One region of the Pseudoalteromonas sp. SR45-5 genome, then DNA from elsewhere that is predicted to be linked to it. Evidence: riboswitches for the same ligand, from Rfam matches in the RefSeq annotation. Region 1 holds a riboswitch; the other holds the start of a gene.
The links. Region 1 has a riboswitch for lysine ahead of lysC (lysine-sensitive aspartokinase 3). Riboswitches for the same ligand answer to the same signal wherever they lie in the genome.

Region 1 (3,998 bases):
GACCATTTAATAATAGTTTTTGCATAGAGGCAGTGCTAAAATTCGCGCCGAAAATAGGCACATGAAATGGAATGTTATTTGTGTGTTCTTTAAAACTATATCAAAGGTTGTTTAACTACCATGGTTTCCTCGATTATTCTAACCCTGATAGCGATTGCATTTTTACTGATCGTTATAGAAGATATAATCCATGTCAATAAAGCTAAAACCACGCTGTTTTTTGGTACGCTTTGCTGGATTCTTCTTTTTATATACCCCCTACACGGGCAAAGCCCCGATACGATTCAACATCTTTTAAATGAAAATATTTTAGAAATTGCCTCGCTATGGCTATTTTTAATGGCTGCAATGACCTTTGTCGCGTATTTAAATTCAAAGGGGTTTATAGAAAATATTGTGCACCGTGTTATGCCAAAAAGTATTAGCGAAAAAAAGCTCATGTTTTTGGTGGGTGGTTTTGCGTTTTTGTTTTCGTCGATTTCAGATAACGTAACAGCGACGCTTATATCGCTTGCGGTTGTTATGTCGTTAAAACTTGAACCTAAAAAGCTCGTTAAATACGCCACGCTTATTGTGTTTGGGGTTAACTCAGGTGGGGTATCGCTAATAACAGGTGACGTAACCACACTAATGATATTTTTAGATGGTAAAGTAACCATTGCTCATTTATTACTACTTATAGCGCCAGCACTTGCAAGCGTTATGCTGCTTGCCGCGTTACTGTCTATAGGTATGAAAGGGCGTGTTGAGTTTGCTAGTGCAGGTAAAACCCGCATTGAAAAAACCGACATAACCATTGCTGTTATATTTTTATCTACCGTAGTGAGCACACTTACGCTGAGTGTAATTTACAGCGTACCGCCTCTATTAACCTTTTTGTTTGGCTTATCAGTGATGTTTTTAGTGGCGCAATTTTTAATGCGTAAAAAAGACATAAACAAAGACATAATCGATTTTGTTCGCGATATAGAATACGACACATTATTGTTTTTTGTAGGCGTACTTTTACTTGTAGGTGCACTTAAAGAAATTGGTATGTTGAGTAAATTTACCGATCTATACACGGTAATGGCACCAGAATACGCAAACTACTTAATGGGCATATTATCAGCTGGGGTCGATAACGTACCGCTTACCGCTGCATTATTAAAAGCCAATATAGTAATGAGTCAACAACATTGGTTGTCGTTTACGTATGCAACGGGTGTGGGCGGTTCAATGCTTATTATTGGTTCGGCTGCGGGCATTATTGCCATGAGTAAAGTTAAAGCGCTTACCTTTATGAGCTACTTGCGTTTATCGCTGCATTTATTAATTTGTTACACGGTTGGATATGCGGGCTCGTATTACATGGGCAGTTTTATTTAACTCATAAATTATTAAATGCTTGACAGCTAGACGTCTAAACGATAACTTTCAAAGCCCCGCTACTTAGTGGGGTTTTGTTTTATTAGCCACTGGTTAATAAAGCATTCAGAAGAGGTGCGATACTTAGGTACTTAATGTTAGGCGACGAAAGCCGATGATCATTAAGGAGGGAAGTACTCGCCGAGGAAAATAATGGTACGTCGTCATTGTTTTTCGGTTTATGGGGCTGAATCCTCAAAACTGTCACCAATATAGGTGGAGAGCTTCTGGCAGTGGACTTATCTTCAAGCATTCCTTTGCCAAGTTCTTCTTGTTTTATTGCGGTTTGGATACCGCGAAAGGAGACTAAATGACTACCCAATCAGTGCCACAAACAGTATCAGGCGCAAAATCAGATTACATCGTTGCCAAATTTGGCGGAACCAGTGTTGCAAATTTTGAAGCGATGAGTCGCTGTAGCGAAATTATTGTTGCAGATAAAAGCGTACGTATTGTTGCCGTGAGCGCCAGTGCCGGCGTAACTAATCACTTAGTTGCACTGTGTAAATCAAGCATTACTCCTAGTGAGCGCCAAGAACACATAAACGGCGTGCTTGCTATTCAACAAACTATTTTAGATGAATTATCGCTAGATGCCGATTTAGCGGTTGGCTTTAACGAAACCCTAAAAGCATTTCAAACATTGGCTCAAGAGCCACTAACAACCGATCAGCAACACGACGAGCTACTTAGCTTTGGTGAGCGTTTATCGTCGTATTTGTTTGCTCAAGTGCTGCGTTTACAAGGTTTAAACGCCGATCGCTTTGATGTGCGCAAGGTACTTAAAACCGACAGCCAATTTGGTAAAGCAACGCCCAATGTTGCAGCCACAGCGCAAGCTGCTAAAGAGCATTTAATTCCGTTATTAGACGCTCAAGTAATTGTAACTCAGGGATTTATTGGTAGTGACGAATACGGTCACACCACAACGCTAGGACGTGGTGGTTCTGACTATAGCGCTGCATTACTAGCTGAAGCAATTAACGCTAAAAGTGTGCATATTTGGACCGACGTAGTGGGCATTTTTAGCACCGACCCGCGTTTGTGCGCAAAAGCGACGCCTATTGCACGCTTAAGTTTTGACGAAGCCGCTGAAATGGCAACCTTTGGCGCAAAAGTATTACACCCAGCAACTATTTTACCAGCGAGCCGTAGCCACATTAACGTGTTTGTAGGTTCTAGCCGCGAGCCAGAGCGTGGCGGTACGTGGATTGAGCGCGAAAAATCGCAGCAACCAGGTATACGCGCAGTAACGCAACGTAAAAACCAAATATTGCTTACGCTTAAAAGCCCAGAAATGCTACTAGCAAGCGGCTTTTTAGCACGCGTATTTACACTATTAAGTGAATATAATATATCGGTAGATTTGGTAACCACATCAGAAATCAGTGTAGCTATAACGCTTGATAACGCGCAAAACGCCTCGCGCCCAGAGCTTGATCAAGAATGCCTAGATAAGCTTGCAGAATTTTGCCATGTTTCGGTAGAAAACAACCTAACATTGGTGGCACTTATTGGCTCTGAGATTCAATTACGCCAACACGAAATGAACTTAATGAGTGTACTAAAAGACTTTAACATTCGATTAATTTGTCACGGTGCTAGTAAGCACAACCTGTGCTTTTTAGTAGAGCAAACTGAGTCAGATAACGTAGTACAGTCTATTCATAGCCGTTTATTAGAAAACGATTTTGCTGCGTAAATAACGGTTATTCAGGAAAATTAACTAGTAAGGTTGCTTAACAAAATTAATAAAGTCATTTAATAAAAAGCATCGCCAGTCGGTGCTTTTTTTATGCACCACACTCACATCAAAACAAACATTACTGTCACTGCTATCAGCTACAGTAACGCGATTACTGCAAGCACTCAGCTTTGCACTATTTAATTCGTCAAACACATTGGGGCTAAGTAACTTTGCAATAGGGCGGCTGGTGGCTTTAGCAAGAGACTCTTTTAGTGTCCAAATTCTAAAAAACGTATCTGCTTGGGCTTGGGTATTAGTAGGCTTGGTGATAAGTGTAATTTCATCATTATGATAAAAATGCTTAGCTAGCTTTTCAAATGGGCGCTTTAGGCTTACTTTTTCAATATCAAAACCAAACTCACTTTTATCAAAATTTAGCGCGACTCCAACTAAACCATGTGAGTGCGAAATACAGGTATTAATAACATCACCACTTACATGTACTTGCAGCTTTGAGCTTGCCTCGTCAAATTCTGTACTCATTTTATTAAGGGCTACGTGCGCATGTTGCGGCTGCGCTACTTTAATAAGGTGTTTTAACAATAACCGCGTCGCTAAATACTCTTGCTTAGCTTGTGGGCTTTTACGGCGGTTTATAATGTTTAACTCAAACGGGCTTAAGCAATCGGGCAAATTAAAGTCTCTAAGCTCAAGTGTTTTAGCATTAAATAATAAAATACTGTTACTCGCTAAAGACAAATTTGCCAATTGAGTTGAAGTAATACTCAAGGCGTTTTTAAAATAGTGTTCAGTCATAAAAGCCCTAAAGCAAAAGAAGTCGCTGATATTGTGAGCGGTTAACGCCACTAATAAAGGCTGGGTACAATTTTATTACTCAGCTGGC
Region 2 (4,353 bases), on a different contig from region 1:
CATTACTCCGTGAATAAAGCCAACACGCATCCAGCTCACAACTAGCTTAACTTGGTTTTTAATCACAGCGCCTAAAAATGCTAAGTATCGCTGCGAACCTGTATCGGTTATTTCTGGGTAGTGTCGCTCTATAGCTAAATCGGCTAAATTTTTAAGCCCTTCAACATCGCCTTGCGTCGCTAAATATTGAAACGAGCCAACACGAATATGACTCGTTGCTACACGCGTAACGATAGCCCCTGCTTGTGGCGGATTACGATAAACCGTTTCACCACTACCAACAACCGCTAAGCAGCGTGTGGTTTTAACTCCCAGTGCACGCATTGCTTCGCTCATTACGTATTCACGAATAGCAGGACCAAGAGCACAACGTCCATCCCCACCTCTTGAGTAAGGAGTAGCACCAGAGCCTTTTAATTGAATATCCCATAACTGGTTTTCATCATCACTAATAGCGCCCAGTAAGTGCGCTCGTCCATCGCCTAAGCGTGGTGAAAAATGTCCAAATTGGTGCCCAGAGTAACCAAGTGCTACTGCAGGAATCGCCTGTTTTTCGTTACCGCTAAAAGTGCTGGCACGCAAATCAGCCGCAACGTTAATATTAAATTGTTTTGCTAAACTCTCGTTCCACAGCAATAACTGAGGAGAGGCGACACTTGCAGGGAAATCTTCTATCGCGAAGTTTTCTGCAACATCTGTGTATCTTGGCACTAATTTCATGGTAATTCCTATTGTTGCTGACTTATACCAACACGGTTGTCACCTACGCCATAAGCAACAATTAAGCTTAACTCTTGCATACTTAAGCCACTTTGCTCTTGCATTTCGTTAAAAAAAGCTTGGGCTGCATTTAGTGACTTTTTAGTTTGTAAGCCGCCGTCTATAATTTTATGGGCACGCAAATAATTCTCTACATCGCGTGATAGTAAAAATGTATCTTTACCAAGTGCTCGCAGCGCATAAGGCCCTGTATTTCCGCCTAAACGCGAACCATGCTTTTTTAAATATGCCCACAAACCAATAATATCGTCTGTTGGCCAATTAGCGATAAACTGACTAAAACTGCCATGTTCCCCTGCTATTTCGTGGATCATGTAAGCATTTTCGGTAATTGTTTTTACTTTTTTATAGTTACGAACAATTCGCTCATCCGTTGCTTTTTGTTCCAGCATATCAGGTGGCATCATTAATAACTTGTCAACGCTAAAATCCCAAAAAACCTCTCTAAAGCCTGCCCACTTATTATTTATGACTGACCAATAAAAGCCGCTTTGAAATACTTTTCGAGTAAATTCTTCAAGCCAATCGTCGTCACTTAACGTGCTTAGTTGTTTTTTAGATAGCGGTTTTGCAAGTAATAACTTAAGCATTTTTTCGGATCCTTTTCGCTCTACCGCTCGCTTATAAATATCGCTAAATTTTTCCATACTAATTAAATACCTCACTACTTATATTGCTAGTGTACGAGAAAAGCACCTAATACGTAACCACCCCTCTTTTCGATGAATTAATCTGTATTTAGTCGCTTGACACCTAGACGGCTAAAATGCTTTAATCGCCGTAATTACCCTATTTAAATTGCACAGGTTTGTAAGTTTTACTCTACAAACAGGTGCAAAGGGCTAGAAGAGGTGCGTTATTCAGGTAGCGTATGTTAGGAGCGCAAACTCCAGCAAGCATACGTGAGGGGAATTAACGCCGAGAAGTAACCACTTTTGCGAGGTGTTTATTTCGGGCGACTAGGTTGAACCCTAGCGACTGTCACCAATAGCTGCTTATAAAAAGCAGCTTGTTAGTTTGGTGGAGAGCTTCTGGTCTTAAATATTAAGGCCGTGCGCCCTATTATTTTAAGCCCATTCGCTCTTCGAATTATTAGTTCGAACGACGTTAATGCGGCTCCTTCCATAAAGCTTTTTAACTCTTCGAATAATACCAATTGCATTAAATTAGTTATCGCTAAAATGATCACGTTTTTAATAAAATTGGTACAAATTATAAGTTCGTGAGAGATGATCAACAACTTCAATTTAAACGACTACTCACTGTGGACCGCGCTCGTAACGCCATTTGATCAACACGGCGATGTTGACTACAACACGTTAACTAAGTTGGTTAGCGATCAAGAAGCGGCACATAACGGTATTTTGCTACTTGGCAGTACGGGCGAAGGTTTAGCACTAACGCTAAAAGAGCAACAAGCCATTGTTGAGCACGTATGCCAGCTAAAACCAACAGTACCACTCATGGTAGCTGTGGGCGGTAGTAACTTAAAGCAACAAATTGAGTGGGTTAACTACTGTAATACACTCCCAATTCATAGCTTTTTACTTGGCTCACCGCTTTATGCAAAACCTGGCGCTATAGGTCAAACTCATTGGTTTGAAAGCCTACTAAATGCAAGCGCTCATCCATGTATGCTTTATAACGTACCCGGTCGAAGCGCTGTTAGCATCCCAGCGGCAACAATTCAAAACTTACAAAACAATAAAAATTTATGGGCGTTAAAAGAAGCGAGCGGCAGTATTGCTCAGTTTGAAGCTTACCGCCAAGCGGCGCCTAATTTAGCTATTTTTAGTGGCGACGATGCGCTAATGCCTTATTTTGCTCAAGCTGGCGCAAAAGGTTTGGTGTCGGTAGCTGCAAACGCATGGCCTGAACAAACTCACGAGTTTGTTAAGCGCAGTTTAAGTGGTCAACACCCTAATTTATTTGCCCAGTGGTCAAGCGCTATTAATAGCCTATTTGCTGTCGCAAACCCTATTCCCGTAAAGGTACTGATGCATTTGCAAGGCCGCTTAAGCAGCCCGCAACTTCGTCCACCTTTAACACATCTTGAGTTAACTCAAACCGATTGCATTACAACTGCAAACAACACCATTTTATCTTGGCATTAAATACAGGTTTTTATAATGAGCTGGTTAGAACTATTAAATAATTTAGAATCGGGCGCAGTACGCGCTGCATCACAAAACGAAAGCGGCCAATGGCAAGCTAACGTAGAAGTAAAGCAAGGCATTTTAGAAGCCTTTAAAAATGGCACTAATACTGAATTTGCAGGCGGCTTTGTTGATAAACATAACCTAGCTCCGCAAGAATTTAGTACTGATGATGGCGTCCGTATGGTACCAGGTGGCTCAAGGGTTCGCCGTGGTGCTTATGTTGCTAAAGGCACGATTATTATGCCACCAGCGTATGTAAACATTGGCGCATATATCGACGAAGGCACAATGGTAGATAGCCACGCATTGGTGGGTTCTTGTGCACAAGTAGGTAAAAACGTACATTTAAGTGCTGCAGTTCAGCTTGGTGGTGTACTTGAGCCAATTGGTGCAAGCCCAGTAGTGGTTGAAGATGACGCATTTATTGGTGCAGGCTGTATTATTGTTGAAGGCGTAGTCATTAAAAAAGGCGCAGTACTTGCCCCTGGCGTGCGTTTATCAGCAACTATTCCAGTATACGACTGCGTAAACGAGCGCCAACTAGATAAAGGCGAGCCAATCCCAGAGTACGCGATTGTAATACCGGGCTCTCGCCCTGCATCAAACGAATGGGCGCGCGAGCAAGGCCTAAGCATGTCGTGTGCGTTAATAGTTAAATACCGCGACGAGAAAAGCGATGCATCGTTATTGCTTGAAGAGGTTTTACGATAATGAGCTTTTTGAGCACGCCTATCAAAACCGCTGTAAATACTATTACACAACAACTTGATACACCTTTTTTTGTTTACGACCTAGATCAACTAAACACGCATCTTGCGCGTTTAGTTGCGCAAACCGATGTAAAGCTGTGGTACGCGGTAAAAGCAAACCCACTGTCTAAAATTATTCAAAGCTTAGACAGTGCTGGCTTTAATTTTGACGTAGCAAGTAAAGGTGAGCTTGAGCAAGTACTAGCACAAGGTATTAGCTCGCAGCGCGTGCTCAACACAGGGCCTGCAAAAAGCCCTAAACAAATAAAACACTTTATTGAGCGCGGCGTGCGTATATTCGTAGCAGAAAGCCTCAATCAAGTACGTTGGTTAAACCAACAAGCGCAACTACAAAACACGCAGTTACAAGTATTACTGCGTGTACAATTACGCTGGCCTGAAGGTGAAAAAAACCCACTGGGCGGCGACAGCCTTACGCCGTTTGGTTTGGGTTGTAATGAGTGGCAAGCACTCAATGTAGCTGACTACCCTGCGCTTAAATTTGACGGCCTGCATATTTTTCAGTGGGGCAACATGCTTAGCACTCAAAAACTAAGCGACTTGTGGTCACAAATGATTGCACCTCTTAGCCAACTTGCCAGCGATTTAAATATTAGCCTTAAAATTCTCGATTTAGGCGGCGGTTTAGGTATTCCTTATACACA

Region 2: it holds a riboswitch for lysine, as region 1 does, so the genes downstream of both, dapA (4-hydroxy-tetrahydrodipicolinate synthase) here and lysC (lysine-sensitive aspartokinase 3) in region 1, are expected to answer to the same signal.

What each region holds. Positions count from the first base shown of each region.
Region 1 is NZ_JACJDN010000346.1:157-4,154, reverse strand. It holds gene nhaD (sodium:proton antiporter NhaD) at 121-1,368, shown strand; lysine riboswitch at 1,470-1,642, shown strand; gene lysC (lysine-sensitive aspartokinase 3) at 1,718-3,109, shown strand; gene H5072_RS12955 (4'-phosphopantetheinyl transferase superfamily protein) at 3,134-3,910, opposite strand.
Region 2 is NZ_JACJDN010000125.1:1,965-6,317, forward strand. It holds gene H5072_RS06865 (YdiU family protein) at 1-720, opposite strand, end outside; gene H5072_RS06870 (DNA-3-methyladenine glycosylase I) at 729-1,427, opposite strand; lysine riboswitch at 1,619-1,819, shown strand; gene dapA (4-hydroxy-tetrahydrodipicolinate synthase) at 2,010-2,894, shown strand; gene H5072_RS06880 (2,3,4,5-tetrahydropyridine-2,6-dicarboxylate N-succinyltransferase) at 2,910-3,650, shown strand; gene H5072_RS06885 (PLP-dependent decarboxylase) at 3,650-4,353, shown strand, end outside.